2 regions of the Aestuariirhabdus haliotis genome follow, and region 2 is predicted to be linked to the other one. Evidence: predicted binding sites of a transcription regulator. Region 2 holds the regulator's gene; the other holds the start of a gene.
What was found. The regulator FNR, encoded in region 2, switches genes on or off when oxygen is low (the NO sensors DNR and NnrR bind a similar motif). The targets are predictions, from matches to a motif close to TTGATNTANATCAA.
Positions count from the first base shown of each region.

Region 1: the regulator FNR is predicted to act here: its motif matches at 2,302-2,315, upstream of MIB40_RS05155 (OmpW/AlkL family protein).

Region 1 is NZ_JAKSDZ010000004.1:128,817-144,717, forward strand. It holds gene hrpB (ATP-dependent helicase HrpB) at 1-2,066, opposite strand, end outside; gene MIB40_RS05155 (OmpW/AlkL family protein) at 2,394-3,110, shown strand; gene MIB40_RS05160 (SDR family oxidoreductase) at 3,188-4,063, opposite strand; gene MIB40_RS05165 (ATP-binding protein) at 4,317-7,268, shown strand; gene MIB40_RS05170 (ATP-binding response regulator) at 7,349-8,911, shown strand; gene hutH (histidine ammonia-lyase) at 8,989-10,527, opposite strand; gene hutU (urocanate hydratase) at 10,527-12,203, opposite strand; gene hutC (histidine utilization repressor) at 12,206-12,940, opposite strand; gene hutI (imidazolonepropionase) at 13,110-14,339, shown strand; gene hutG (formimidoylglutamase) at 14,323-15,297, shown strand; gene MIB40_RS05200 (spermidine synthase) at 15,303-15,901, shown strand, end outside.
Region 2 is NZ_JAKSDZ010000010.1:11,739-27,639, reverse strand. It holds gene hemN (oxygen-independent coproporphyrinogen III oxidase) at 1-1,157, shown strand, start outside; gene fnr (fumarate/nitrate reduction transcriptional regulator Fnr) at 1,308-2,069, shown strand; gene MIB40_RS08770 (adenine phosphoribosyltransferase) at 2,089-2,622, shown strand; gene MIB40_RS08765 (hypothetical protein) at 3,112-3,588, shown strand; gene MIB40_RS08760 (glycerate kinase) at 3,683-4,846, shown strand; gene MIB40_RS08755 (hypothetical protein) at 4,857-5,357, opposite strand; gene MIB40_RS08750 (TraR/DksA family transcriptional regulator) at 5,488-5,814, opposite strand; gene MIB40_RS08745 (DNA-3-methyladenine glycosylase I) at 5,935-6,609, opposite strand; gene ttcA (tRNA 2-thiocytidine(32) synthetase TtcA) at 6,719-7,660, shown strand; gene MIB40_RS08735 (DUF547 domain-containing protein) at 7,695-8,510, opposite strand; gene MIB40_RS08730 (glucosaminidase domain-containing protein) at 8,600-9,457, opposite strand; gene MIB40_RS08725 (YecA/YgfB family protein) at 9,686-10,318, shown strand; gene MIB40_RS08720 (substrate-binding domain-containing protein) at 10,434-11,834, opposite strand; gene MIB40_RS08715 (hypothetical protein) at 12,257-12,901, shown strand; gene MIB40_RS08710 (methyl-accepting chemotaxis protein) at 12,984-14,912, opposite strand; gene MIB40_RS08705 (GGDEF domain-containing protein) at 15,257-15,901, shown strand, end outside.

The DNA.
Region 1 (15,901 bases), on a different contig from region 2:
GCATCATCCAGTTCTGGAATCGTCGGTTCGAAACGCGCGGCAAAACAGATTCTTGCTTGCAGAGCTTTGCCAGCATCGTTCCAGGGCAATGCCGACAGCCCGGCCTCACGAATTCCCTGCAACAACGCCTGCTGAATGGCTTGCGGATCCGGATTTTGTTGGCGAGACTTGCGCAGAATCAAAGCCCCAAGCTGCTCACGCCCTTCGGCCACCACCTGCGCTTGACGCTTGTCCCAATAGACGTCGCTACTGATCACAAGCTGTTCGGCAAACTGATCTCGTAATCTCTCTTGCTCTACCTCGCAGGCCAGAAAAATACGAACATCACTCGTATTTTTGATGCCTCCCAGCTCAGCCACCACCAACCAGGGCACGGTGGCCATGGCGTCATCAAGCGCCATTGAGGCGCCCTTACCATTGGCCAACCGATACCGACCCGGCTCATGCCCTCGCTGCTGGGCAATGCGGTCCGGGTAAGCCCAGGCCAGCAGTTGGGCAATTTGTCCGGAATCAAAACCACAGGGTTTGACCTTGAACTGGCGTTGCCACTGTTTGGACAGCTGCTTGGCTCGCTGCAACGAACCCTTGCGTACCTTGACTCGCCCCGGCGGGCGCTCTCCCTCCATCACCCCGAGACGCAGCATAATGTCCGCATCGCGATGTTGAGGCTCCATAATTAACAGATCGCGCTCGCTTAACAGGCCGGCCAACTGGCAGGCGGCATACCCCAACGAGTTTTCGTTGGCACGGATCAGCATATGAGCCAATCGCGGGTGCATGGCCAACCCAGACATGGCCTGGCCATGGTCGGTTATTTGCCAGATGTCTCCCGCTTTGTGCAACGCTTGCAAGTCGATCAGCAGATCACAAGCCGCCCTGAAGTGTACTGGTGGCGGCGCATCGAGCCACAGGTATTCGGCCGTATCGAGATCCCCCCACGCGGCCAATTCCAACACCAGGGAGCTGAGATCCGCTTCCAGAATTTCTGGCTTGGCAAAGGCTTCCAATTGCAGGTTTTCACTCCACAAGCGGTAGCAGATACCGGCTTCCATACGACCGGCACGTCCGGCACGTTGCTCGGCGGATGCGGCGGAAATACGCTGGGTTGCCAGACGCGTCATACCCGAGACGGGGTCGAAACAGGGGCGCCGTACCAGGCCGCTATCAATCACCACCCGCACCCCTTCTATGGTCAGGCTGGTTTCTGCAATGGGTGTCGCGAGCACCAGACGGCGCTCACCAGGTAAGGAAGGCTCTATAGCGCGCTGCTGCTGCTCAAAGGCTAACTCACCATACAAAGGGCAAATACTGATATCCGCTAGAGATCGCTCTTCCAGCAACGATTGCAGGCGTTTTATTTCCCCTCCACCGGGTAAGAACAGCAACAGATCTCCTTGTTCCTCAGCCACCACCCGCTGAACCAGATCCGCCAGAGCGCGATACCACTGAGCCCCATTGCGGGACAGGGAGCCAATGTCCCGGTGGTGCAGATCAACCGGAAAAGCCCGCCCACTGCTGGTCAGTAAGAGGGAGTTTTGCAAGCGCTCGTTGATCCGTCCTCCATCCAGAGTCGCGGACATCACCACCAGCTTCAACGGTATCTGATCACGATAGAGCTGCTGTGCCTGCTGGCAGAGCGCCAAACCAAGATCGGCCTGCAACGATCGTTCATGGTATTCATCAAACAGCACGACGCCATAATCAGCCAGCTCGGGATCGTTCTGCAATAAGCGCGTCAACACGCCTTCGGTCACCACCTCTATTCGCGTATTCGGGCCGATGCGCCGCTCCAGTGAGATTCGATAACCCACCGTATCCCCTACCGCTTCTCCTAATAAGGAAGCCATTCGTGCGGCGGCGGCGCGAGCCGCCAGACGCCTAGGTTCCAACATCAGGATTTTTTGGCCCTTTAACCAGGGAGCGGCCAGCAGTTCCAACGGCACGGCCGTTGTTTTACCGGCGCCGGGCGGGGCCTGTAAGACCAGGTTATCCCGCAGGCCGAGCTCTTCGCTCAGACGCGGAAGAAGCTCGGCAATGGGCAACTGACGGATTGATTCGGGCAGCAAAGGGTCACCATGGGTGGTCAGGCTAACAAGCTGGGAGTTTATCAATAAAAGCCGGCTTAAGCGGAAAGGAAGTTTACACCAATCGCTTGTCGTACCTTTTCCGACTTACAGTTTCTATACTCTGATGATCAAACAGCGGCCGTCGAATCTTTTACCGCATTCGACACTCTTGTTGATATTTGTCATATCGGCCGCCTGTTTTACCGTAAAAGAAAAGCAAGGCGCCCAAGCTTTGTTGAGTTATGTCAATACGAGCACCATTAGGCTGGGTATAGAATTCGGCCCATAACACAGAGCTAATAGATATCAACACACGGGGAATTCACTATGAAAAAATTGACTCTTTTGGCCGCGATTATCGCAGCCAGTACCGCGCTGTCTGGCCAGGCGATGGCCCGTGAAGCGGGTGATATTATTTTCCGCGCGGGTGCGGCTACCGTTGACCCCACCGGGGTTGATAGCGATGAGTTGACCCTGAATGGAACCACCTTGGCCAACACGGAAGTCAGCAGTATCGACAGCAATACCCAGTTGGGCCTGACACTGACCTGGATGATTACCGACAAGGTTGGTCTCGACCTGCTGGCCGCTACCCCTTTCGAGCATGATATCAAAGCTCAGGGTCTCGAAGGACTCGGCATCAACAAGGTGGGTAGCACCAAGCATTTGCCGCCGACTCTGTCGGTTCAGTATCACCCCATGGGCGGTACCGATTCCAAATTCCAACCTTTCTTCGGCCTGGGCCTGAACTACACCACCTTCTTCGATGAAGATGCCAGCAGCCAACTGGAAAGTGGGCTTAATGGCGTTACCGGTGTAAACGAGAAGTACGATCTGGATCTGGACGATTCCTGGGGCATGGCGTTCCAGGCCGGCGCCGATTACTTTATTACGGACAACATTGCACTCAATGCTACCGTCTGGAAGATCAATATCGAAACCGACGCTACCTTTAAAGGCAAAACATCAGGCACTAAAGTCAAAGCCAAGGATGTGGATATCAATCCCTGGGTCTATATGGTCGGTATCGGTTACAAGTTCTAATCGACTCGACTCCTGAGGTAGCAAAACGCCGGCATCTGCCGGCGTTTTTGTGAATAGATGCTATCGACCATTTTCAGCTATACATAAAAGCTTTTGATCAAGCGCGCCAGACCGACCGGCCAGTCATTGGCATGAATCCCAAAGGTGTGTAACAGTTTGGTGCTGTCCAAACGGCTATTGAGGGGAAACTTCCTGGTCTCATCCTCATCTGTTGCACTGATGATATTGAGCTGGTCCGTGGCCACTTCATCGTATTGCGACACTTCACGCAGAATCGTTTCCGCCAGTTCACTTTCGCTGACCGCGTTAACACCACCATAATGATAGGTTCCCCAAGGTTCGGCATTACAATCCAGCTGCTGCATGATCGCGACAATCACCCGAGCGGCATCATCCGCCGGAGTCGGATTGCCATAGCGATTTCCCAGTACATCGAAAGGATCGGGGGTTTTCAGCTCGGCAATGATCTCTCGCAATAGCTCAAATTTACGCTCACTGATCATCCAGCCCACACGCAAAATAATATGGCGCTCGCAGCGCTCTCGAATTTGTTGTTCTCCCTGCCAATAACTGCCTCCAAGCACCCCCAGCGGATTGGCGGTGTCCTTTTCGGTATAGGCGTCACTCTTATGACCATCGAAAACCATGTAGGAGGAGATATGCATCAGGACGGCGCCACGCTCATGGCATAATGTTGCCAGCTCACCAACTGCATCCCGATTCAGGGCGAAACAGCGTGAGGGTTCAGTTTCGGCCAGAGATGCGTTGCGATAACCGGCGCAGTTGATGACCAGATCGGGACGATACTTATCCGCTACATCCTGCAAGTGCCGGGTATCGGTCAGGTCCAGCTGCTCTTTGGTCGGGGCGTAATATTTTAGCCGGGTCTCATCCAGTCGCTGCCGTAAGCAGGTACCTGTTTGTCCACTGCCACCAATAATCAGAATTTTCATCCGTTTAATGTCACCTGTTTGATTCCATCCCGTTTAGGCATGATGGCCATGCACCAGCAGCGGCCAAGTTGGCAATAGTACCCCAGCGGCGCTTTTCACTGAACCTTCGTCCTGCCCCCTGAACCCAGCCACACCCGCGCATGACATTAGGCACAATTACCTATAGGTTCAGTCAGCCTGCAACAGGATAATAAACGACCTGCATGACGTAGGACAGCAACCGGTTTACCGGCCAATCCAGGGACGCCTTTTCGTGCAAGCCTCCATACGCCAAAAGATTATCCTTTTCACCGTGGTCCCCATCACGTTGATTTACGTGGTAATTTTTGGCTTTGGCCTCTACCAGAGCCAACAGCGGGCAACGGCCAACACCGAAGAGCGCCTGACCCAAATGGCCTGGCACTACGCCAGCAAAGTTGATGGCCACATGCGGGAACTGGCCCAGATTGCCCGCAGCACCGCTATTTTTCTGGAAAGTAACCCCGAGCAATCCTCCCAGCAACTGTACGAATTGCTGCGAACCAATGTGCGACAAAGCTCTGCTGTGTATGGCGCCGCTATCGCTTTCGTCCCTAATGGCTATCAGAATAAAGTCCTGTTTGCGCCTTACGCCTATCGTGACGATAACCGCGTAGAAGCCCTGGATCTGGCCAGCATCGGCTACGACTATACCCGCGGTGACTGGCAATGGTGGGAAATCCCCCAACGCAGCTGGCAAGGCACCTGGACGGCGCCTTACCGGGATGCCACCCCGGCGCAACCGCAAGTCACCACCTACACCACCCCCTTTTACCGCAACGGGCGCTTTCGCGGGGTAACGACGATCGATCTCAAGCTCGATACGATCAATTCCATCTTGCCTGAAAGTAATGAGCCAGGGCTGCAATTTGTCATCCTTAATCGCTCTGGTGATCTGGTCTATAGCCCAAAACCCGTGGGCGTCGGGGATAACCTGATCCGCATTGCCGCCGAAGCCCAAAACCGCGAGCTTTTGAAGCTGGCAGCCTCCATTGCCTCTGGCGTGGGTGGCACCACCAAGGCCCACCGCCTGAGGATGGACGATGAACAGCTCTGGATCAGCTATGCCCCCATCGACTCGTCCGACTGGGCCCTGGCCGTGCTTATGCCCGAATCTGTTGCCCTGGCCGGGGTACGAAAAGAAGCATTGATCGAGGCGGCACTCCTGGTGATTTCCCTATTGTTGATCATCGCCTCGGTCTGGCTGGTTTCCGGTTTGTTATCGCAACCGATCATCCAATTGCAAAGCGCCGTGCGCCGGGTGGCACAGGGCCAGCTGGACACCGACTTTGCCACCAATAGCCAGGACGAGATCGGAGTGCTGGCACGAAGTTTTACCCGCATGTCACGTCAGTTAGTCGCTCGGGAAGAAGCGCTGCGTCAGGCACGGGAGAACAATCTGGGCCGGCTGGTTGAAGGCATGAAAGGCAATTACTTCTATTTTGTTATGAACCAGAATATCGAAGTGACCTATGTCTCCCCTTCGGTGACCGATACTCTGGGCATTTCACGTCAGGATTTTATCGACAGCCATGACAAGATGTTTGGCGATCCGCTGCAAAACCCTCTGGCCGGTAACTATGCTCGCCAGGTGCTTGCCGGCGATAACCTCGATCCGGTTGAACTCCAGGTAATGCACCCCGATGGCCAGCTGCGCTTTATTGAAGTGTACGCCGTACCGGTGTCGAACCCACAGCGCCAGATAATTGGCCTGGAAGCCATCGCACGGGATATTACCCGCGCCAAGCAAACCGAGCAGGCGGTTATTCGTGCTCGAGACGAAGCAGAATCTGCTAACCATGCCAAGAGCCAGTTCCTGGCGAACATGAGCCACGAATTGCGCACCCCTCTTAACGGTGTATTGGGCTACGCCCAGATTTTGCAGCGCGAGCGCGGTTTCACCAGTAGCCAGGGTGAAAGTCTTCGTTCCATCGAAGAGTGCGGCCAGCATTTACTGTCCCTGATCAATGACATTCTGGACCTGTCAAAAATTGAGAGTGGCGATCTGGAAGTCAACGATGAAGCCGTGCACCTGGAGCGGGTTCTCAACAGCGTCTACAAAATGGTACGCCAGCGCGCGGATTCAAAGGGACTGCAACTGGAGCTGGACGTGGATCCTCTGCTGCCCACGGCTATCCACAGTGACGGGGTCAAACTGAAACAGATCTTGCTCAATCTATTGGCTAACGCCGTCAAGTTTACTCGTCAGGGCAGCATCAGAATGCAGGTTAAACTCTATGGCGGCCAACGCATACGGTTCTCGGTACGCGATACCGGGGTCGGTATCGAACCTGAGCAGCAGGAGTTGATTTTTTCCCCCTTCGGTCAGACTGCAGAAGGCCAGGAGATAGGCGGCACAGGATTGGGGCTTACTATCAGCCGTCGCTTGGTCAAGGTACTGGGTGGCGAGTTGGCCGTGACCAGCAGCCCCGGCGAAGGTAGCGAATTCCACTTCAGCATCCCGCTGATTACCGCCCGCGAAGAAGATGCCGTGGAAGAGCTCAACGATGACTGGGCAGACCTTTCCGACCCTCAGTTACCACCTGGAAAACAGTATCGAGTGCTGGTCGCAGACGACCAGCGGGTCAACCGGGATGTACTCACTCGGCTATTAGAAAGCGCTGGATTCCATACCCTGCAAGCCAAAAATGGCCAACAGGCTCTCGATATTCTGAGAAGCCAAAGCATTGACCTTGTATTGATGGATCTGCGAATGCCGGTGATGAGTGGATTGGAAGCGATCCACGCCCTGCATCAGGATGTCACCCTGAAGACGATTCCGGTCATCGCCGTGACCGCCAGCGTATTTGCCGATACGGTACAGCGCCTGGAGGCTTACGGGTTTAATGATTACATTGGTAAGCCATTCAACAGCACCGAGGTATTCCATAAAATTGCCTTGCAACTGGGCATTAGCTACCAACAATCACAAGCGGTGAGCAATGCTCCGGTTTTCGCCGATAACAACTTCCAGATCGATCATCGTCTCTGCCTCCAGCTCGCCGATCAACTGCAAGCTGCCCTGGAACTGGGAGATATCGAGGCCGTAAAGCATCTGGCCAACCAGCTTCGCATTGACTCCCCGCAAGCAGAGGAGCTGGCCTCCCAGATCGAACAACTGGCCCGCAGCTTTGACTTTGAAAACCTGGAAGCCATTTGCACGGCACTTCGTACTCCCCGCTCCTGACCCTCGCACAACATCCCCTTGCGGCCAGAGGCGGCACATTCCACAATAGGCCTAGATTTTCCTGAGCGATAGGTGCCCAAATGGATTCGGATAACCCCGGCAATGACGCCCATACAGCGGCGGGTGATACCTGCATTTTGCTGGTCGACGATAATCCAACCAACCTGCAGGTCTTGCTGCAGACCCTGAACGGCCGTGGTTACAAATTACTCATCGCCAAAAACGGCGAAAGTGCCCTGCGCATTGCTCGTAAGGCCATGCCCGCCGTAGTCCTGCTCGACATTATGATGCCGGGTATCGATGGTTACGAAGTATGCCGCCAACTTAAAGCTGATCCTGCGACCCGGAAAATCACCGTTATTTTCCTTTCGGCACTGGACGATACCAAAGACAAGGTAAAAGGCCTGGAGCTTGGTGCTGTGGACTTTATCACCAAGCCCTTCCAGTCCGACGAGGTCATCGCCAGGGTCGATATACAGCTCAAAATCCATCAACTGGAAGCCGCACTTTCCGCTCGCAACCGACAACTGGAAGCAGAGAACGAGCGTATTCTGGAATCCATGAGTGAAGGTATTTTGGGTCTGGATACCGCGGCGAATATCACCTTCGCCAACCGCGCCGCCTGCGAAATCAGTGGCTGGCAGGAAGGGGAGTTGATTGGCAGCGCATTTCACCAGCTTTTTTATGCCGGCAGCGACGACATTGCCATCGAGCATTCGATCATACAAATTACTCTGCAAGAAGGTATCCATCAACAACTCGAAGACGACACCTTTACCCACGCCAACGGCTCGCATTACCCGGTCAACATTTCCTGCAACCCCATTATGGAAGGCGGCCAATGTCGTGGTGCCGTAGTATTGTTTCGTGACATCTCCATTCAAAAGGAACAACAGCAAGCCCTGCAATCGGCCCTGGATGAAGTCGAGCACCAAAAAGAGAAATTAACTCATGTTTCTAGATTAAGCACCATGGGAGAAATGGCCGCGGGATTTGCCCATGAAGTCAATCAACCCCTGACAGCGATCTCCAATTACTCCCAGGTCTGCAATCGCTTTCTGCAGCAGGAACCCTTTGACCTTCCCAGTCTCAGTGAAGCACTGGATAAGATCGGCGTTCAAGCCCGCCGGGCGGGGGACATTATCGCCCGAATTCGTAGCTTCGTAAAAAAACCCGACCACGTATTGGAAGAGGTCTGCTGCAACAAACTGATTAACGATGTGGTCCGTCTGGCCGAAGTGGATGCGCGCAATAATTGCATGGAAATTCATACCGAACTGGCCGAAAACCTGCCCAACCTCAAGGTTGATCCGGTGCAAATTCAGCAGGTTGCCCTAAACCTTATTCGTAACGGCATGGAAGCGATGCGCGATGGCGAACGCCGTGACCTGGGCATTCGGGTTGAAACCCGGTTTCTGCCCGAAACCCATACGGTTCAGGTTTCGGTGATCGACCGGGGTTATGGCCTGCCCGATGATGCCGAGGAAAAACTCTTTACCCCTTTCTACACCACCAAGGAAAGCGGCATGGGCATCGGCCTGTCGATTTGCGAGACCATAATAAACTCCCACGGTGGCAAGCTGTTTTTTGAACGCCATCCGGAAGGCGGCACCATTTTCCGTTTTACCCTGCCGACCGTTTAGCGATTATAAAAAAGGCTCATCAATGATGAGCCTTTTGCGAACACTTTACTGACATCCACTGATTTTTCAGCAGCGACCTAATCACCCAGGGAAGGCAATAGATCTGAGCTCATCATGGTATTAAACACGCCCTCCTGGATCAGCGGCGCAACGGCGGCGATATCGTCGGCGAAATAACGGTCCTTATCGTAGAAAGGCACCCGCTCTCGCACCCGGCTTCGCGCCAATTCCAACGCATCCGAACTCTTCAGTGGCTTACGGAAATCCAGCCCCTGACAAGCAGCCAGCAACTCTACCGCCAACACCCCTTCGGTATTGTCGGCCATATCACCGAGACGGCGAGCCGCAAAGGTCGCCATGGAGACATGATCTTCCTGATTCGCCGAGGTCGGAAGACTGTCGACTGACGCCGGGTGCGCCAGACTCTTATTCTCACTGGCCAGTGCGGCGGAGGTTACCTGGGCAATCATAAAGCCCGAGTTAACGCCGCCATTATCCACCAGGAACGGCGGCAACTGGCTCAGGTGACTGTCAATCAACAGGGCCATACGGCGTTCGGAAAGTGAGCCTATTTCAGCAATTGCCAGTGCCAGATTATCGGCCGCCATGGCCACGGGCTCGGCGTGGAAATTTCCGCCGGATAAGATTTCTCCCTCATCGGCAAAGATCAGCGGATTATCCGATACGCCATTGGCTTCAACCTCCAACACCGAGGCGGCGTGTTCTATCTGTTGCAAACAGGCGCCCATGACCTGGGGCTGGCAACGCAGGGAGTAAGGATCCTGCACGCGATCACAACAGGCGTGGGAGTCCTCAATTTCGCTGTGACTCAGCAGCTCACGATAACAGGCAGCGACCGCACGTTGCGCTTTGTGCCCCCGGACGGCATGAATGCGATCATCAAACGGCTTGCGACTGCCCAGCGCCGCCTCCACCGACAGGGCTCCGGTGACCATACCGGCGGCGAACAGATTTTCGGCGGCAAATAATCCACGCAGCGCAAAGGCCGTCGAGGCCTGGGTACCATTGAGTAATGCCAGTCCCTCTTTCGGCGCCAGCGTCAGGGGTTTCAGTCCTGCCATCTGCAAGCCTTTGACTGCCGGCAAGCGCTCCCCGCGACAGAACACCTCACCCTCACCCAACAGGATTGAGCTCATATGAGCCAGTGGTGCCAGGTCTCCGCTGGCCCCGACCGACCCCTTGCTGGGCACTACGGGATACACACCTTGATTATAAAGTGCCACCAGCGCTTCTATCACCGACAAACGGATGCCGGAAAAGCCCCGCGCCAGGGAGTTGATTTTGAGGGCCATCATCAAACGCACCACGGCTTCACTCATGGGCTCACCCACCCCCGCCGAATGGGACAGCACAATACTGCGCTGCAAGGTTTCCAGCTGGTCATGTTCGATTCGGGTGTTGGCCAGCAAACCAAAACCGGTATTAATGCCGTACACCACCTCATCCCGATCCAGCACCTGCTGGATCACTTGCTGCGAGCGCTCAATCTCTTTGTAACAAGCAGGATCCAGCTCAATGGCAATAGCCCCATGATAAATTTGACGCAACTGGGCCAGAGTCAACGACCCAGGTGTTAACCGCATAGACTGGGACATTATTTCTCCTCCAACATGGGTAGATCTAGCCCTTGCTCGCGGGCGCAATTTTGCGCGATGTCGTAACCGGCGTCAGCATGACGCATCACACCCGTTGCCGGATCGTTCCATAACACTCGGCCCAGACGTCGCTCGGCCGCTTCGGTACCGTCAGCCACAATCACTACACCGGCATGCTGACTAAAGCCCATGCCAACGCCACCGCCGTGGTGCAGGCTGACCCAGGTGGCACCACCGGCAGTATTCAGCAGGGCATTCAACAGCGGCCAGTCGGAGACCGCATCGCTGCCATCGCACATGGCCTCGGTTTCCCGATTCGGACTTGCTACCGAGCCGGAATCGAGATGATCACGACCGATCACAATCGGTGCTTTAAGTTCCCCCTTGGCGACCATGTCGTTAAAGGCCAACGCCAGGCGCGCACGGTCCTTGAGACCAACCCAGCAGATGCGCGCCGGCAAGCCTTGAAAATGGATTCGCTCACGGGCCATATCGAGCCAGTTATGCAGATGCGGGTTATCCGGAATCAGCTCCTTGACCTTGGCATCGGTTTTATAAATATCTTCCGGATCGCCGGACAGTGCGACCCAACGGAAGGGGCCGATGCCCTCGCAGAATAACGGGCGAATATAGGCGGGCACAAAGCCGGGGAAATCAAAAGCATTTTCCACGCCTTTTTCCAGCGCCATCTGGCGAATATTATTGCCGTAATCCACCGTCGCGGCGCCTCGAGCTTGCAAGGCCAGCATTGCTTTAACCTGTACCGCCATTGATTGCTTGGCCGCCTCGACCACCTGTTCGGGATTGCTTTGGCGCTGTTTGATCGCTTCATCCAGCGTCCAGCCCTGGGGCAGATAGCCATTCAAGGGATCATGAGCACTGGTTTGGTCGGTGCAGATGTCCGGGGTGATGCCTCGAGCTTCCAGCTCGGCAAACACATCTGCGGCATTGCCCAGCAAACCCACTGAAATCGGTTTCCCCTCATGTTTGGCCTGCTCGATCATAGCCAAAGCTTCATCGAGACTGGTGGCCTTGCGATCGACGTAACCGGTGCGCAAACGGAAATCGATGCGGGTCTCATCGACCTCAACCGCGATCATGCTGAATCCGGCCATGGTGGCCGCCAGCGGCTGGGCGCCGCCCATGCCACCGAGACCACCGGTGAGGATCCAGCGGCCTTTGGCATCGCCTTTGAAGTGCTGACGAGCCATGGCGACAAAGGTTTCATAAGTGCCCTGGACAATGCCCTGGGAGCCAATATAGACCCAGGAGCCCGCCGTCATCTGGCCATACATCATCAAGCCCTGACGATCGAGTTCGTTGAAATGATCCCAGGTCGCCCAATGGGGCACCAGGTTGGAATTGGCAATCAATACACGGGGTGCATCGGCATGGGTCGGGAATACGCCCACGGGCTTGCCCGATTGCACCAGCAAGGTTTCCTCATCACCGAGTCGCTTCAACACCTCGACGATCTTGTCGAAGCATTGCCAATCCCGGGCAGCGCGGCCAATACCGCCATACACCACCAACTCTTCCGGGCGCTCGGCAACATCCGGGTGCAGATTGTTCATCAGCATTCTTAATGGGGCTTCGGTCAACCAGCTGCGGGCCTGCAGCTCCGTTCCCGTGTTCGCTTTAATCACTCGCGAAGCATCTTTACGATTATTGCTCATATTTACTCCTGAGACAGATTCGCACCCGGATCAAGCCGGGCACCCAATTGGTAGCGACTCCCCGGATGTAGCAGGCGAGCAAAACTCACAACCCCCTGACGCGACCAGGTTCGACGCTTGATTAACAGACAGGCCTCAGGCTGAACAATCTCCAGCTCTCGGGCCTGTTGACTAGTGGCCAATACCGCTTCCACGGTGTGCTCTCCACCGCTGAGTGGGGCTACCTGACTCAGGTAGCGGTTGGGCGTGATGGTTGAAAAATCCTGCTGTAGATAATCCGGCGCCAAGGCCGGGTTGGTGTATCGTTCTTCCCATTGCACCGGCAGGTCGTTATCCAGGTGTACAACGATGGAATGGTACAGCTCGCTCCCGGGCGGCAGGTCCAGCGCCAACGCAACCGGGTCGCTGGCTGGCTGGGACTCCATGCACAGGATGCGATTGCTGTAGCGGTGTCCGCGCTGGCTGATGTCATCGGCAATATTGCGCACTTCCAGCAGGGAGCCCACCGGTTTGCGTTCGGCAACGAAGGTGCCCAACCCCTGATGGCGCATCAACACACCATCGGCGGTCAGCTCCTGCAGAGCCCTTCGGGCAGTCATTCGGCTGACGTCGAACTGCTCGCACAGACTGTTTTCGGAAGGCACCTTGCTGTGCACAGGCCACACACCCTGCTCTATCTGTTCATGGATATAGCGTTTGATTGTCGCGTAACGGGGTTCGGTTGCCGGGTGGGCCATAAGGCGGTTCCTGCTGAAGACGTATAGAGCCAAGGTAAATCATTTAAGGCGGCCTCAGTCTACTTGTATATACAACTATAGACAAGTAGACTGAGGCAAATTCCTTGCACCGGGTTCTCCCGTGCTATAACAACCTTAGTACTTTGTCATTGCATCAACGGAGCGGCTTATGACTCCCCACTGGGATAGCCTGTGGACCAATGTCCGGTTAGCCACCATGGACCCCGAGATCGATTCCGGTTACGGCACCATCGAAGATGGCGCCCTGGCTATTAGTAATGGTCGTATCGCCTGGCTTGGACCGGCCAACGAACGACCGGACATTACTCCCGATCAGCAACATGATGGCCAAGGGGGCTGGATCACTCCCGGGTTGATTGACTGCCATACCCACCTGGTATTTGCCGGCAATCGCTGCCACGAATTCGCTTTACGTCAACAGGGTGCCAGCTACCAGCAAATCGCCGAACAGGGTGGCGGTATCCGCGGCACGGTACAGGCCACCCGCGCGAGTAGCGAACAGCAACTGTTCGAACGCGCCAGCCAGCACTTGCAGCCTTTTCTTGACGAAGGCGTTACCAGCATCGAGATCAAGTCCGGTTATGGTCTGGAAACCGAAACGGAATTGCGCATGCTACGGGTCGCCAGGCGCCTGGCCCAGGAACGACCGATCACCGTGCACACCAGTTTCCTCGGCGCCCATGCGCTGCCGGAAGAGTTCGAGGGACGTGCGGATGCCTATATCGATCATGTCTGCGCCGAGATGATGACCGCCGTCGCCGCCGAAGAACTGGCCGACTCGGTCGACATGTTTTGCGAGCGGATCGGTTTCTCGCTGGCACAGTGCGAACGCGTGATTCAAAGCGCCAACCAATACGGTCTTCCGATTCGTATCCACGCCGAGCAACTCAGCAACCTGCGCGCCTCTCACCTGGCGGCGGATCATCACGCACTGTCGGTGGATCACCTGGAACATCTGGATGAAAGCGGCATTATGGCGCTGGCCCGTGCCGACACCGTCGCCACCCTGCTTCCCGGCGCCTTCTATTTTTTGCGTGAGACCCAACTGCCACCGATTGAGCTGCTACGGCGCCATGGCGTCAAGATGGCCGTGGGCAGTGACTTCAATCCCGGCAGCAGCCCCCAGGCCTCATTGCGACTGTCGATGCAGATGGCCGCCAACCTGTTCGGCCTGAGCCCCCAGGAGGTACTGGCTGGCGTGACCCGTAACGCCGCCCAGGCTCTGGGCCTGAATCAACAGATCGGTCAGCTACGCAGAGGTTTGCAGGCCGACTTACTGCTCTGGGAGATCGATGATCCTGCCGAGCTGGTATGGCACTACGGATTGCATCGTCCCCGTCAGATTATCAAGGAGGGCCAGGATGTATCAGGGCGCTGATATGAGCCTGTGGCGGGGTCGCAGTGATCCCCTCGATGGCCATCGTGGCGAACGCTGGCACCAGCGGGTTCGTCCCTTCCCCGTCAATGGTGAACTCCCGGTTGATGCCGGAGTGGTGATCAGCGGTTTCGGCTGCGATGAGGGGGTGCGCCGGAATCAGGGGCGAGTGGGAGCCGCAGCGGGCCCTGATGCCCTGCGCCGTGCCATGGCCGGTTTACCAGCCAATATCCGCACCCCGGTCTACGATGCGGGTAATCTCCGCTGTGAAGATGATCAATTGGAAAAGGCCCAGATTGAACTGAGCAATCATTGCCAACAGATACTGGATGCCGGGCATCGCTTGCTGTTGCTCGGAGGTGGTCATGAAATTGCCTGGGGCAGTTTTCGCGGTTTGCAGGAACATCTGACCCGCCATAAACCAGAAGAACGCATTGGCATTATCAATTTTGACGCTCACTTTGATCTGCGCAATCCCGCTGCAGGCACCAGTTCGGGCACTCCGTTCCACCAAATAGCCTTGCATTGTCAGGCCCAGCAACAACCCTTTCGCTATCTATGCCTGGGGGTCAGTGAGACCTCAAACACCCAGATTCTGTTCGACTACGCCGACCAGTTTGACGTCGAATGGCGCCTCGATACTGAGATGACATTGCTGCACCTGGAAGATTGCCGCAAGCAACTGCAACGTTTTATCAGCCAGGTGGATCGCATCCACCTCAGTATCGATCTCGATGTACTACCCGCTGCGGTTATGCCCGGTGTCAGTGCACCGGCCTGTCCCGGCGTGAGTCTCGATGTGGTCGAGGCCTTGCTGCCTTTGATCGCCGCCGCCCGCCATGAGGATGGCAGCCACAAGATGAAATTGATGGAGCTGGCGGAATACAACCCGAACTTCGACCCAACCGGTATCGGTGCCCGCGCCGCCGCACGGCTCGCCTATCGATTACTGACCGAATAGCGGCCATGAGCTTGACCGGCCGTGAAATTTATCGCTGCTATGACGAGCTGGGCTCTATCCAGGTGTTCGAAGACCATGACCGACGTTTTCTCACCTTTGACGGGGATGCGGAACAAAGCTGCGTATTACTCGAGCAACCCTGGAGCCCGGTTTATCAGTACTGCCAGGCCATGTTAATGGCCAGTGCCTTTTTCGATCAGCCGCCACAGCGGGCTATGATGGCCGGTCTCGGTGGCGGCAGCATGATCCACAGCCTGTTACGAATTCATCCGCAATTGCACCTTGAGGTACTGGAGCTGCGCGCCGCTGTGATCGAAACGGCCCGACAATTTTTCTTGTTAGACCGAGCTCCTGCACATCGCATTCATAATATCGATGCCACCCACTTTAAGGGGCATGGGGAGGGTTACGATTTAATAATCAGTGATCTGTTTCTGGATAACTGCATGAACCCGGCCCAACTTGCCGAAAGCTATACCGGACATTGTCAGCGCATGCTGAGCAAACGCGGCATTCTGGTATTGAACCTATGGCTGGAAGAGAAAAAATCCTATCCGGATGCGATCGCTTCGTTGTCACAGCAATTTGCGGGTCAACTGCTCTC
Region 2 (15,901 bases):
CCAAAGATCGTAGCAAGGCGCTTCCCTACCTAGAGTTACTGCATCGAGAAATCGAAATGCAGGCCGAACTTTTCAGTACCGAACAACGCGTCGAACAACTCCATTGGGGCGGCGGCACCCCCACCTTCCTCAGCATCGAGCAGATGCAGGCGTTAATGAAGAAAACGCGCCAACACTTCAACCTGGTAGACGAAACCGAGGGTGACTTTTCCATCGAGATTGACCCTCGCGAAGCGGATTGGGCGACCATGAATGCACTGCGTGAAATGGGTTTCAATCGCTGCAGCCTGGGCGTGCAGGACCTGGATCCCAAAGTGCAAAAGGCAGTCAATCGCGAACAATCCGAAGCCGACACCATGGCCATCATTGACGCCGCACGCACGCTTCAGTTTCAGTCGATCAATATCGATTTAATCTACGGTTTGCCCTTTCAAAGCGAAGCGAGCTTTATGACGACTCTAGAGCGGGTCATCGAGATCGCCCCGGATCGTCTATCGGTGTTCAATTACGCCCACCTGCCAGAGCGGTTTATGCCCCAGCGCCGCATCAATGCGGAGGATTTACCCTCTTCTGCGGAAAAACTGGCGATCATGCAAAGCACCACCGAACGCTTGCTGGACGCCGGTTATGTCTATATTGGTATGGATCATTTCGCGCGTCCGGACGATGAGCTGGCAATCGCCCAGGAGTCCGGAGCCCTGCACCGTAACTTCCAGGGCTACACTACCCATGCTCACTGCGATCTGGTCGGCATGGGCGTATCATCTATCAGTCAGGTGAACGGGGCTTACAGCCAAAACCATGCCGACATCAAGATGTACATGAACCGCATCGAGAACCATCAGTTTGCCATCAAACGCGGTCTGGTCATGAACAAGGATGACTTTATTCGTCAGGCGGTTATTTCCCAACTCATTTGCCATTTTGAGCTGGATTTTGCTGCGGTTGAGCAACGCTGGGATATCAACTTCAAGAATTACTTCGCTGCAGAGCTGGATCAATTAAAACCCATGGCCGAAGACGGTTTGATCACCCTCGATGAACAGGGTATCGAGGTCACTGGTCGAGGCCGCCTGCTGATTCGCAATATTTGCATGCAGTTTGACCATTATCTGGGCCAGGAAAGCAACAAGGGACGCTTTTCGAAGGTTATCTAGCCCTGGCTTGCAAGCATAACGTTCTATGAGTAAATCCTCCCAGAGCACTGTCCACAAAAGTGCATTGCGTGCTCTGTTTGTTTTGTGAGTAATTTCCCCTACAATATGTCGGAATATAATCTGACATATTAAAGGGTCTTGTCCCCGCCTATGAGCTCTAAACTCACCGTGAAGCACGTCAACCATGTCGCCTGCAAGGAATGTAGTCTGAGTTCCCTCTGCCTGCCGATTGCCCTGGCGATGGATGAAATTGATCAACTGGACGACATCATCAAGCGGGGCCGCCCACTAAAAAAGGGTGAACACCTGTTTCTTGAAGGAGATCCCTTCACCTCAATCTACGCCGTGCGTTCCGGGGCTTTGAAAACCTATACCTCAACCAACGAAGGCGAAGAGCAAATCACGGGGTTTCAGCTACCCAGTGAAATCCTCGGTCTAAGCGGTATGGATGGCGACACCTACCCGGTTTCTTCCCAGGCCATGGAAACCACTATGATCTGCGAGATTCCGTTTGAACGCCTCAATGAGCTTTCCGACAAACTGCCCAAGTTACAAAAGCAGTTAATGCTGCTGATGAGCCGCCGCATTCGCGACGACCAACAGATGATGCTATTGCTCAGCAAGAAGAACGCCGATGAGCGTATCGCAACCTTCCTGGTTAACCTGTCTGCACGATTCCGACGCCGCGGCTACTCTTCCCACGCCTTTCGCCTGTCGATGTCTCGCAATGAAATGGGCAACTATCTGGGGCTTGCCGTTGAAACCGTCAGCCGGGTTTTCACCCGTTTTCAGCGTAATGGCCTGATCGAAGCCAACGGCAAGGATATCAACATCATTGATTCCGAACGCTTGTGTGCACTGGCCGGCGGCCGCGTGATCGACAATCCAAAAGATTCCGCTCAATCGTTGTAATTCCGCTTAAGGATCCCGGATGATTTTTGACGAGTACTTTATCAAATCCCTCGTGCGCCCCATTCCAGACTGGCCACAACCCGGGGTTACCTTTCGCGATATCACTCCGCTGTACCTATCTCCCAAAGCGCAAAGAATGGTTGCCGACAGCTTTATACAGCGTTATGTAGAGACCGACATCACTCATATTGCCGCTCTTGATGCCCGTGGCTTTTTGCTCGGTTCGGTTCTGTCCTACGAGCTCAACAAACCCCTGGTGCTCTTTCGCAAGCAAGGCAAACTTCCAGCTGAAACTCTGGAAGAAGCGTACGATATCGAATACGGTCAAGCGGTGCTGGAGGTTCACAAAGACGCCATCCCTGCCGCTGCCAAAGTATTGCTACTGGACGACCTGATAGCTACCGGCGGTACCCTTTGCGCCGCAGCATCGCTGGTCAAGCAGCTTGATGCCACTATTTATGAAGCTGCCGCTATCATTGACTTGCCCGATCTTGGTGGCAGTCAAAAGCTTCAGGATCTCGGTATTCCAACCTATACCCTATGCGCCTTTTAGGCTATCAGCCCCACAAGATTGCGCTATATATTGGGTTCTTGAACACTTAAGGCAACTCTGATTAATTCAGATGAACTCTGGCTTTCAGGCGAATCCGGAATCGCGGCACGTCTTGGCAGTAAGGTCTAGACCTTTCAAATAAGGCGTAACAAAGAGTCTGGGGTCGCCTGAAAGCCCCGTAGGGCGGTTCTAAAAATGATTTTCTCGGTGTTGAAACCCTTGTCCAGGTCTCGACATGAACGGCGGGCTTCGCCTTGATAAAAACCATTTTTAGGATCCGCAGAGATCTATCTGAATTAATCAGAGGTGCCTTAAATAAGCAAATCGACTAAGTGTTAGTTATGGACATAGCCAATCATTCCCAAAAACCCATAAAAATCCTATAAAACAGCCTGTTAGCTTTATCTGTTAAGTCTAAAATTAGATTCAACAGCTAACTTCATGCTGAATAACCTATGATGTTCGATAACTGGATGTTGGGGGGAATCGATGGGAATCAATGCTGATCAACTGGGGGAACAAGTTGTCCGGCCTACTCTTGAGCTATGCGGCAATTTCAGCCCTGCAGCGCTGCAATTACTGGTAGGGACAGCTGCCGCCGAGAGTGAACTGGGCGACCAACTCTGTGACGACCATGGCGGACTTGGGCTATATCGAATATCGGCCGAGGTTCATCAACGCGTCTGGGATGATTATCTGGTCCATTTTCCTGATCAGGCCAGCCTGGTCAGGGGGATGGCCAGCCAGCGTCAGTTCCTGTGCAATCCACATCAGGAGCTGATTTATAACCTGGCTTACGCCACGGCTATCGCCTGGTTCAACTATCTTCGCTGCGGCGCTAACCTTGATGGTGTCGACGCCAGAGACACCAATACATTGGCCAACATCTGGTGGCACTACTACCACCCGACCAATCCCGACGGTAACCTGTTTCTCACACGCTGCCCCCATATGCAGGCGGCATAGACAGTTGGCGCCAGCCCCGAACAACCGGGCAACATGGCCTTAGTGCCCAGATCCTGATACAACATAGGGGTCATCATTAGCAAGGCCCCTATCTATGAAAGTTCTGCTTGCCCCTGACTCTTTTAAGGGTTCGCTCAGCGCCGCACAATTCTGTGCAATTGCCGAACAAGCCATTCTCAGTCAGTATCCCGATGCTGAAGTTCATCAATGCCCTCTGGCGGACGGGGGTGAAGGCACCGTCGAAGCCCTGATAGCCAACACCGGCGGTCGCCTGCTCCAACGGCAAGTGTGCGGCCCAACGGGTGCTCCCGTTAAGGCTCATTACGGCATCCTGGGCGATGGCAACACGGCCATTATCGAGATGGCCAGTGCATCCGGATTACCTCTGGTTGCACCCTCTCAACGGAATCCTATGCACTGCACCACTTTCGGTACCGGTGAAATCATTAGCGATGCGCTGGATCAAGGCTGTCAGCATATCATTCTGGGCATAGGCGGTAGCGCAACCCACGATGCCGGAGCGGGAACACTCTCGGCCTTGGGCGCGCGCCTGACCAATGCCGAGGGCAATCCTGTTTCGGCCGGTGCCCAAGGCCTTCTGGAACTGGAACATATCGACCTTAGCGGACTCGATCCACGCTTATCCGGAGTCACCATCGACATTGCCTGTGACGTTGCCAACCCTTTGCTTGGCCCTAACGGCGCTACCGCCATTTATGCTCCGCAAAAAGGTGCCAAACCTCAGGATATGGACAATCTGGAGAGAGCGCTTGAACGTTTTGCTCGCATCGCCTGTCGTGATTACAACATCAACACCGAACGTTTCCAGCAATCCGGATACGGGGCCGCTGGAGGGCTCGGAGCGGGTCTGGAACTTATCCAGGGTGTGAGCTTACAGCCAGGCTTTCAAATCATTGCTAACAGCCTGCAACTGGAAGCCAGACTCGATTCTGAGGCGTACGACCTTATCATCACCGGTGAGGGGGAAATCAACCACCAGACACTGGAAGGCAAGCTGCCTGTGGGTATCGCCCGTCTGGCCGCCCCCCGAAAGATTCCGGTCATTGCTGTGGTGGGAAAAATTGGACAAGGTGCCGAATTAACACACGCCGAAGGCATTTCCAGCATCCACAGTATCGTTGATAGTGCTTTAACACTGGAAAATGCGATGGAACAGGCTCCGGCGCTCCTAAAACGCTGTATCGAACAACTGATGCGCTTATGGAAAACCGCCCAGGCTAGCCAGGTGCTGAGCTGAGCTGGGAAAATTATTCCTGGGGAATAAAACGCGCTTCGACCCGAAAGCCAGCGCCCGCATCCTCATGTATCAATGTGCTCTCGCCCGCCTTGATATTGATCAGCCCCTTGCCTTGCATAACCCGGGTTTCAGGTACCTGAACACCTCCGGATTGCTCTTTCAGGGAGATCAAAAGGGTGCGAGAAAACTGGTACTCCAACTCGGCGAGCTGGCGCAGGTTAAAGGCCGGATTTTTTAATGTAAAACTGACGCGGAATCCGTCATCCACCTTGCCCGAGGTCAGGTTGGTCACCACCGTTCCAGAGGTCACGCTGGTCTCGACGTTTTTCACATAGCTGAGCTCTTTACCGCTAAAAGACGAATAGGGGTGATCAAAGCGGTTGCGATACTGGTATTGCTCCTGCTTGCCATCGTAATGGAGGATAAATTCCATCTGATAGCTGTCAGCCGCAGCAACCTGCCCCGATAACCCAAGGGTCAGAACAAGCAAAACAAACACTTTCCATTGCATAGTCAACTTCCTCCTGCGATGCAGCAAGCCTCAACCATTGAGTTCCCGCCAATGGCGGCGCTTGGAAAGCGTCACCATGACAGGGCTTAAAATCCGCCAAGACTTGATACTCTAACAGATAAAGGAAAGGCTAACCCTGCTGTTTCTCCGCGCAACTAATACAGTGGCGGGTATAGGGCATAGCCTCCAGACGAGCCTCAGGGATGGTTTCGCCGCAACTATCGCAGACTTCATACTCATCTTCATCCATACGACGCAGCGCCAGCTTGATACTGCGCAACTCATACTCAGCCTCCTGCCCTATGGCTTCAAGAACCTCATCATTCTCTCGTTCCTGCGCCTGCTCAGACCAATCCTGATTACCCGGTTTGGTTAAATGCTTGCCAATACGGCCAAGACGATCTTCCAATTCTTCCTGCTTCTTCAGCAGGTCTTCGCGCACCTGTGCGTACTTCATGAGCACTCCTGATAGCGGTTAATAAAAGGGACTAGCAAAGGTAAAACTATAGACTACTAGCTACTAGTGTAGTGGCCTCTGGGCCCGCTGCGTTTGATACAGGTCAAGGGGGGCTTCGAACTAGTGCGGCGACGAGATACTACAGGCCAAGGTCATACTGATTTCACTCAATGGCGCCCCGGATTGCTCCTGCCAGCCATTGAATACCTCTTGCACCAGTAACAGATCTCGTTGAGCCGTCGGCATTTTTTCCACTACGCCCTGAGCCTTGAGTGCGGCTACTACGTCGTTAGACAGCATAAAGGTATCCTTTCCCACCATACGCAAAAAAGCAGACGCAGAACGCCCTCCCAAATGAGCGCCTCGCTTGGTCAGGTAACGCCACAAACCGATGATGTCACTGGACGGCCAATCTGACAGAAACCGCCCTACACTGCCGTGTTCGGCGGTAATATCCAGCACCATCTGAGCGTTGAGGGGAATCGTCCTTAACTTTCCTCGGTGGCGAATCAACGCCCTGTTTTGCATCAGAGCATCAATCTGCTCTTCACTTAGTAACGCCAGGCTCTGCGGCTTAAATCCCCACAGGGCCTCTTCAAAAGCGGGCCATTTGCTATCTACCAGGGAATGTTTAAGCCCCGCACGGAATACGCGGCGCACGATAGCCGATAAATAATAGTTATCCGTATGATCGATCAGCTCGCTGGTCGTGGCCAGCACCGGCAATCTCGCCTGCAAGGCCTGCTCTCCCCATAAGCCAATCGCTCGTTCCCTGATTCGTTCAAACGACTCCACACCCACCTCCACAATAGAACATTTTTTGAGCTTACCTGCGCGTCAGGCATCCGCTATAATGGCGCCCTTTTTCTTCGACCGCCACCCGGTCTTCAGGTATACGAGCAATATGTCCAGCATGTCACCCAACACTCCAGATAACACCTCGGCTACTAAAAGCGTTAACCAGAATAAACTCTATAAACGCTTGCGCCGCCATGTAGGACGCGCCATTGCCGATTTTGATATGATCGCCGATGGTGACCGGGTGATGTGCTGTCTTTCCGGCGGGAAAGACAGTTTTGTCATGCTTGATATACTGCGTAACCTGCAAAAGTACGCTCCAGTAAATTTTGACATTATTGCCGTTAACCTCGACCAAAAACAGCCCGGCTTCCCCGCCGAAGTACTGCCCAACTACCTGGATGCCCTGGGCGTCGAGTACCACATTGTTGAGGAAGACACCTACAGCATTGTCAAGGATAAGGTGCCCGAAGGAAAAACCACCTGCGCCCTTTGCTCACGTTTGCGTAGGGGCATTCTCTACCGCACCGCAACCGAGCTTGGTGCCACTAAAATTGCCCTGGGGCACCACCGTGACGATATTTTGGAAACCCTGCTGCTAAACATGTTCTATGGCGGCAAGATGAAAGGCATGCCGCCCAAACTGGTCAGCGACGACGGCCAGCAGATGGTGATACGCCCCCTGGCCTATTGTCACGAAAAAGACATTATCCGTTACGCCGAGATGCAACAATTCCCCATCATCCCCTGCAATCTGTGCGGCTCCCAGGAAAACCTGCAGCGCCAGGCGATCAAACAGATGCTGAATGATTGGGACCAGCGTTTTCCTGGCCGCATCGAAAGCATGTTTACCGCCATGCAAAACATCGTTCCCTCTCACATGGCGGATACCGAACTGTTCGACTTCCAACACCTGAAAACCCAGGACAGCCCGTTTGAAGATGGCGATACCGCGTTCGACGAACCGGATCTGCCCCTTCAATTCCAGGGCAGTGATGACGAACAAACCAAGGGATCGGCTCCTCTGGTCAATATCGTCAATCTATAGCGCCAGTCACAGCCAAGTTAAAAGCCGAAGTCGATTACTTCACTTCGTTGAGCTGCCAGTCGTAACCAAAGCTGAAGCTGGGGTTACCCTCCAGCCATCGCTGGCGCTCAGGTTCAGCATACTGTTTGAGGTGAGCGACGAGCCCCGCTGCATCGCCAAAATCGACAGCGTACCAATCGTAAATACTCGACAGCCTGAGACTGCTGCCACCAGATTGCAGGCCTTTGTCCTGATTAATAAAGCGCCTTGCGGCCAGTTCCAGCTGTGTTTCGTTGTTGGTGCCATCAAGAGCGTCTCGAGCCAGGTCGGGACACCCGAGGCTGGCACAGTTGACGATGTAATGAATACGGGGATCCTGCCACACAGGGCGAAGAATGCGGTGCTCGATATCATTAAGCGTTAATGCCTGCCCCTGAACCCTGATCACCTCATCATCCCAGGGACCGAAACTCAGCCAGCCCTCACCTAATGAGCGAATCGATTCTATCGGGTAATGCTGCAGTATCAGGTCCACGGTCAACGCGTTGTATAGATTCACCCAATAGGCAAACTGCTGCTCCCTGTTCAAGAGTCGGGGATCCAGAGCCGCCATCTGTTTGAGGTAGTCCGACAACAAAGCCTTGTCTTGCCCGCTCACCTGCCGATAGTCAAACAACCTGCCGCTCGCCCCCTCTACAAGATAACGATCCAGCATCCTTTGCCAGGCACCATGATCCGGTTTCAATGTGCTGCTGACATCATGGGCTTGCCACAGCGGCCAAAGCTCAGACGCAGGTGCCGCCGACAGCGGCAAACTCTGCAGCACGAGCAAGGTTCCACAGAGTCGCAACAACCAGCTAAAACCTTTCATTCAATTTCCCCATAGACTGTCGTATTGCCAACAAGACCTCGCTACAACGGGTTCTGTTTCAAGCCTTGAGGTACCCGGCAAGAGTTTCCCTAGCCGGCATCGGTGCCTCGCACTTCACTTGCCAGGCTTGGACTGCCCAACAGCCCCTGGTCGTAACGGGATAAACCATTGCTTCGAATCATGGCCTGAATCTCTTCAACATAGGCTTCTCCGCGAGAGGAATAGGCCAGCAACCCTTCAGCAAGCCATTCACCGGCTTCATGGCCACGACCCACCCGGCGAAATCCTCGCCGTAATTCTCGCAACTGGTGGTAGCTCGGCTGACTATTGATGTTATGAAAATATCCCGCCACCGAGCCAGCAACCGAACCAAAACGCTTTACTTCATAGGTTTTTCCTTCCGGTCGAGAGGCTGGAATAATCCCGCAGCCGGACTTAAAGCACCATTGGCCAAACAGGTTATTGCCTTCCCGGGCAAAGCGGGATGTGCCCCATGCCGATTCATTCGCCGCCTGGGCCATCACCAGGGAGGGAGGGATTTGATCCACACGCTGCAGAAGCTCATCAAACAGGCTGGAAGGTAGCTGTGAAGTTTCCTGAGAGGTTTCGTCTGCTTTCCATTTCACCCTGTATTTTGTCGCTAGTTGCGCCAGCCAGCGAACATCGGCATCGTCCAGTCGCACCTGGTTTTTCAGGGCGATCAACCGTTGGCGCTTTTCATCCATCAGCCGGTTCTGTTGCTCAATAAAAGGATAAAGAAAAGCAAAGAATTGCTGTTTCTTCTCTTTCACATCGACAATTTCCGCGAAATCAGGCAGTGCAACATCGTCGATAACCTCCCGCTCTGCGGGCGCGCTTTGGGATGGCACAGGCACTTGCGAAAACATTATCGTTGCCAGATACCAACTACCGAGCGCGGCAATACCAACTATTAGATTGGGCTTCATCCAAACTCCGTTAAGAAAAACCAGAGCTTTCAATATGGTGGCCAAGAAGTTCTTTATCAAGTGCCTGACAGAGGCTTGATGTCTCTCTGCATCTCCACTAAGGCGGTTTATACCGGGCATTGGCAACCTCAAAAACGGAAACCTATCAGCCGCCAAACCGATACAGTGTTCGCTTTCCCATTGCGTAGCGAGGGACTACAATGCAGCTTTTCTGGCACGGAATCGACCATGACGCAGGATACGCCTTTCAGCGCAAAGCTAGAGCAATACTTTAACTCCGACCAACTCCCGGAAGATGCTCTCGAGCTGATGGAAAGCCATGGCTTTCTGACCGCCCTCAACATTGCCCCCAATACGATCCCCGAAAACCAGTGGATCACGGAACTGTTTGGTGGCGACATTCCCGACAGCGCTCGCCCTGAAGGTATCTGTGATGCACTTGTTGAGCTCAAAGACGCCATCCATCGTACGCTCTATTCCGACAGCGACTTGCTACTACCTTGCCAGTTCGACAGCGAAGAGGAGCTTTTTGACTCCGATCTCAGTGCCTGGTGTGTTGGCTTTGCCGCCGCCCTCTTCCTCGACGAAGAAAGCTGGTACGAACGAGATGAACAACTGGCCAGCGAGCTGTTACTGCCCGTACTGGTATTGTCCGGTCTGTTCACTGAAGAAAGTGAAGAGTTTGCCGAGATGGCCTCTGACCCCCAACTGATCACCGACATGGCGCAACAGCTTCCCCAGGTGCTGACCGAGCTCTATCTCTTATACCAGGCCCCGGAGGAGAAGCCCGGTTATAGCAAAGCCGGCGGTAATGCCAAAGGGGGTAAACGACCTGCGAAAAAACAACCAGGCAAGCGTTAAACGATTGCCTGGCACCCCATTCCTCTCTGGAATGATTTGCTCATCACTCTGCTTGCTATCTTCAATAGAGCCCTTGCAAAAAGGGCTCTACGAACGATGTTTGAACCGTCGGGGCTTAATTAACCAGCCACACTTCTACCCGGCGATTACGAACTTTGGACACCAGATTTTGTTGATCACTGAGCCCCATAAAGGCGCCGATTCCCGCCGCATCCAGCTGCTTGCGTGAGACCCCGGCCTTAACCAGTGCACGCTTGACCACGCCCGTACGCAGATCTGACAGCAGCTGTGCATTGCGCGTATTGCCGTTTTCCTCGGCAAATCCTAATAACAAGAGGCGTTGATCCCGGTCCAGATTCTGACTAAAGGCTCCCAGGCGCTGCAGGTCACGAGCCGCCTTGTTATCCAGCTGGGCTTTACCTTCGCTGAAACGAAAGTTCACCGACAGCCTTCTGGCGCCCTTAATCTGCTCAAGATAACGGCTGGGGGCCTCCGTTACGATAGGCGCATCCAGGGCACGAATCTCCTGGGACATATAACCCGTACTGGCAACAATCTGCTGCCCGGCATCTCCCAGAGCAAAGTCTACAAAAGACCGGGCCTGAGGATTGGTCGCTTTTTCCGGCAGATACAGATACAGACGTCGGGCCAACGGATAGTCTTCAGTCGCCACACGAATGGGCTCGGGCAACATCGCCGGGCTGGTTGCCGAGGCCGCGATCGCCAGGGGTTTCGACGGAGCGATGGTATTCAGGCTGACAAAACCGATGGCCCCGGGATCCTGGCTGACTAAATTAGAGAGTTCCTGGTTGGATTCGAAGCGACGGGCTTTCTCCGAGAGTTTATAGCGCTTGGCCAGCACCAGGCTCTTGAAAGTATCCCAGGTCCCGGACAGATCGTCCCTGGCATAGAGCGAGATGGGCAGGTCAGGCCCCTCCAGTTCTGTCCAGTTTGTTATATTCCCGGCAAAGATTTGGGCCACCTGCTCCAGATTGAGCGAGCCAATGGGATTTTCGGGATGAACAACGATGGCCAAGCCGTCCAGTGCCACCGTGTGCTCCGAGGAGGCCCCTCGCAAATTCCCGAAGCTCTCCTCCAGCGCCCTGACCTCTTTCGTCTTGACCCGTCTGGAAGCGGCAGCCAACTGCGCGTTATTGGATTTCAGCGCCTTAAAGCCGGAAGAGGAACCATGAGCCTCAACCCCTATTGTCAACCAGCTATCACTTTCCTGGTGCCAACCCCGGATCACCGATTCGTTAGCGACCGTTCCCGCTATCTGGCTGATATCTCTAGCGCCCAGGCTTCGTAGATAAGCTTTTGCCAACTCGGGGCCCAGCACAGCCCCCACGGTATTAGAACCCGCCATCGAAAATAGCATTTTTTCCTCAGCGGCTGTTGCCAAAGGCGAACCCAGTAACAACGCCAGAAAATAAACAGACCAGCGACGCACAGATTGCTGGTTAGGACCAAGACCCAAAACTCGCTGCAAATGGTTTCCTATAATGTTGATTCGCATACTATTCCCTACTGTTAACTGCGGAAGGCGCAGCTAGGGTATGACGAAAATATGACAGAAAGATGACAGGCTCTCACCAACTTAAAGTTTGAACCAGATCACACCAAACACCTCTTCCAAGCACCCTCTGACTTTTGCTCGTCAGCCCCTGCCAACTCCGGCACAAGCGGTAAACGCTTAGTCATTCAACGGAGTTGGCCTACAGTCTGAGATTTTGGTCATTGTGACCCGCGACTCAAGGCATCAACGGACAGAAAGAGGGTCGTGTTGCACAAAGGAGCGGCGTAAACCACTTTATAAGATGTCCGTCGCAGCGCAGATAGATAATCAACTACCTGCCAGGTAATAATTGACAGCGCAGGGGGCTGCTCCTTAGAGTAGCAACTATAATCCGTTGGATAGCGAAAGGATCCTACGACACCATGTCGACAACGCTGTATGAACTCTCTTTTAGCGGCGAACTGCTTGAGGGTGTCAACCCGGCAGAGGCTCGGGTAAACCTCGGCAAGCTCTTCAAAGCCAATGACGCGCAACTTGACCGCTTATTCTCGGGCAAGGCCGCTGTTATTAAAAACAACCTGGAATTACCGGTAGGCCGAAAATACCTGCAGGCTTTCACCAAGGCCGGTGTCCGCGGTCATCTGTTCGATATGGCCAGCGGCCAGGAGTGGATTGACCCACTGGCACAACCGGTGACTGCGGAAGCCGAACCGCCGGCCTTTCAGCCCAAGGCCCCGGAACCTGCCAGTTCGCCTTCACCGACGCCTTCTCCCGCGCCTTCATCTCCAGCCAGTTTCGGCTCGCCAACCAACGCTGCTCCAGCGACTGCGCCTCGTCCTGCACAAGCCCTGGTAGGAACCGCCAGTGATCAGGTCGAAATGGAAACCCCTGACTGGAATATCGCCCCTGCGGGTTCAGATATGCAGGAAGAATACGATCAGGATGACACTGAGGCGCCTGACACCAGCCACCTGTCGTTACGCCCCATGCAAGGCAACCTGGTGGAACCGACACCCAAAAACGATCCCCCGCCACCAGATACCAGCCATCTCAAACTGGAGAACTAGGGCGCCGCAGATCCAAACGCAATCTATTGTTAGCCAAGTCAGGCCTGACAATAGATTGCGCGCTACCCCATACCCCACCCTGCTAAATGTTGAAACGGTTTACCAGCAAACCCAGATCGTTGCTGACCGACGCCAGCTGTTTACTCTGCTCGTGCGCCTGACCGGTTTCCTGAACCACATGGGCTGACATCTGTTGCACCTGGGTAACATTCTGACTCACCGCCGATGCCGAACTCGCTTGCTCCTCCGAGGCCTGGGCAATCAATATATTCATGCCGTGAATCCGTTCAATCGCCGCCGATACCTGAGTAAGTTGCCGGGTAGCCGCGCGAGCACCGCTGACCGAACGAGTGACCTGTGCCTGCTGTCGCTCGAGAGACTCCACCACAAGCAGGGAGGAGTCCTGCAAGCTCTGGATAATATCGCGTATCTCCTGGGTCGATTCCGAGGTGCGACGGGAAAGCTGGCGCACCTCATCAGCTACCACGGCAAAGCCGCGTCCATGCTGGCCAGCCCGGGCGGCTTCAATCGCCGCATTCAGGGCCAACAGATTGGTCTGTTCGGCGATAGCGATAATCACCTTCAACACCCGATCAATATTTTGCGAATCGTCCCGCAACCTGGCCATCACCCGGCCGCCCTGATCGGCATCTTCGGCCAGCTTGATAATGGTATCTTCCAACGCCTGCACGACCTGAGTACCCTCGCCCGCTGAACTCAAGCCTTCATCCGCCGCCCGTTGTGCCTCAGCCGCATGGGTTGCAACCAACTGGAAGGAGTCCGCAAGCTGCTCGATCGCCCTGTCCACATCACCGGTACGCTGGTTCTGGTGTTGAATGCCTGCGTGTATGCGCTCTGCAACCTGCTCAATGTCACCGCTGGAACGATCAAGAGTGATCACTTCCTGACGAATCGTACCCACCACGTCCTTCATATACTGCTGCACCTGATTCGCACAATGGCTTAGCTTACGCAGTTCAGGAAAGCGTGATGGGCTCCTGCGCTGGCGAGAAAAGTCGCCACCACTCAACAGACTGAGGAATTCACCGACCTGATCGATCTCCTTGACCAGACTGCGCTGTACCACCGAAGCCAACAAACCGACCGCAGTGAGCACACCGAGCAGTAAGACAACAATGGCCATAACCCTTTGTTCTATCTGCGCCTTCAGTTCGCTCAATAGATCCTGACCCTGCTGCAGGGTCTGCTCAAGCTCAGCCAGCAACGCATTGACCTTGTCACTCGCCAATCGGGCATTATCAATATTGCTCAATGATCTGTTGAGCTCGGCGACATAACGGCCAGCGAGGTAACTCAGCTCGGCTTTGGGTTCTTCCCCCTGCTCGATGCGTTCCGTTCCAGAATCTTCGCTGCCCATCATGGCCGCAAAATCATCGACCTCGGCCTCGACCCAAACCCCCAGCGCAGGTAAATCTGCCAGTCTTCTGGCGAGACCGACAATCTGCTCACTATCGCTCAATAACTGCTGGCGACCCGCCAGGGAAGGCCTGTCAAAATAACTCGAACGAACAATAGCCCGACGCGCCACAGAAAGCTGCAATGTATAAACCGCTGTTCGGTAGGCATTCAGTGTTGCCGGTTCGGCCTCAGGTGCGGCGGCCGCATACTCTTGCAGAGACGTCAATGCATCGAGGGTTTCTCGTTCGTTTTGCAATAGCAAACCCTGTTGATCCCCAGCCAATTTACCCGCCGCTCGCAGATCCGTCTTCACGCCTTGACGCAAGCCGTCCAGTGCCGGACTGATCAACACCTGCAACGCTTCAGGCAGAATCTCAAACGCTTCTCTAAGTTCACCATCGAGAAAGCTCTGAGCCTCTTGTAACTGTGCTGCATCGCCGGAATCAAGATATTTTTCAATCCGTTGCCGAGTGTCGACGGATACTTTCTCCACCAGATAAAAATAAGCCGCATTAGCGGCAAAGGGGGTTTGCAGTTGCCGAAACCCCCAGGCAACACTTAATGCCATCCCAACAATCGAGAGCAGTAGCATCGCTGCACTCCACCACGTCAGCGTCACAATTCGCATCGATATCAACCGTAAAATATGAAAACCAGGTCACCCTATGAAAATTCTGTTGCAGTTATATGACAGCAATACGTATTTATTATCTTTCTCCTTACTCCGTTAATGCGGAAGATTGTCATTGGCGCGTCATATAAATATGATGACATTGTACCTTTGAAAACGAATTACTCATTTAATAGCTATACAAGAACGATTGCTTCTGCCGCCAAGCAGCCTGATTTCGACGCAAATTTTTAACCTGGGATCTATTACTAATCATGAAAGCTGTTCCCGTTGCAGTAAGTCAGTCTTTAGACAAGCAAGACTGTATGATTAAAGAGCTGGATATCATTCTCCAGAACCGCTTGCTGACACCATTCTTTATGCCCATCATCAACAGTCAACGGCGTTGCATCATTGGCTACGAGGCTCTGATACGAGCACCCGACAGCAGCCCTTTACACTCTCCTCTCACACTGTTCAATACCGCCCAACGTTGCGAACGACTACTGGAACTGGAGCTACTCTGCCGTGAGCGTTCTATCCGGCGTTTCAAGCAACTCAATTTGCAGGGTAAGCTGTTCTTGAATGTAACCCCGGAAACCTTAATCGAAGAGGATTTCCGCAGCGGGCTAACACTCGAACTGCTTCATCAGGTAGGGCTGGATTCCCGAGATATAGTCATTGAAATCACCGAGCAACTGCCTATCGAAAACTACGCGCTGATGAAAGAAGCCACTCGCCATTATCGGGAACTGGGCTTTGAGGTAGCGCTCGATGACTTGGGAGCAGGCTATTCCGGACTCAAATCCTGGTCAGAGCTGCAACCCCAGTTTGTTAAAATTGATCGTCACTTTATCGAACAGATCGACAGCAATAACGTGAAACGAGAGTTTGTCAGGTCAATCCTGGAGGTCTCACGTTCGATCGACTGCTGTGTTATTGCCGAGGGCATCGAACGGGTAGAGGAACAT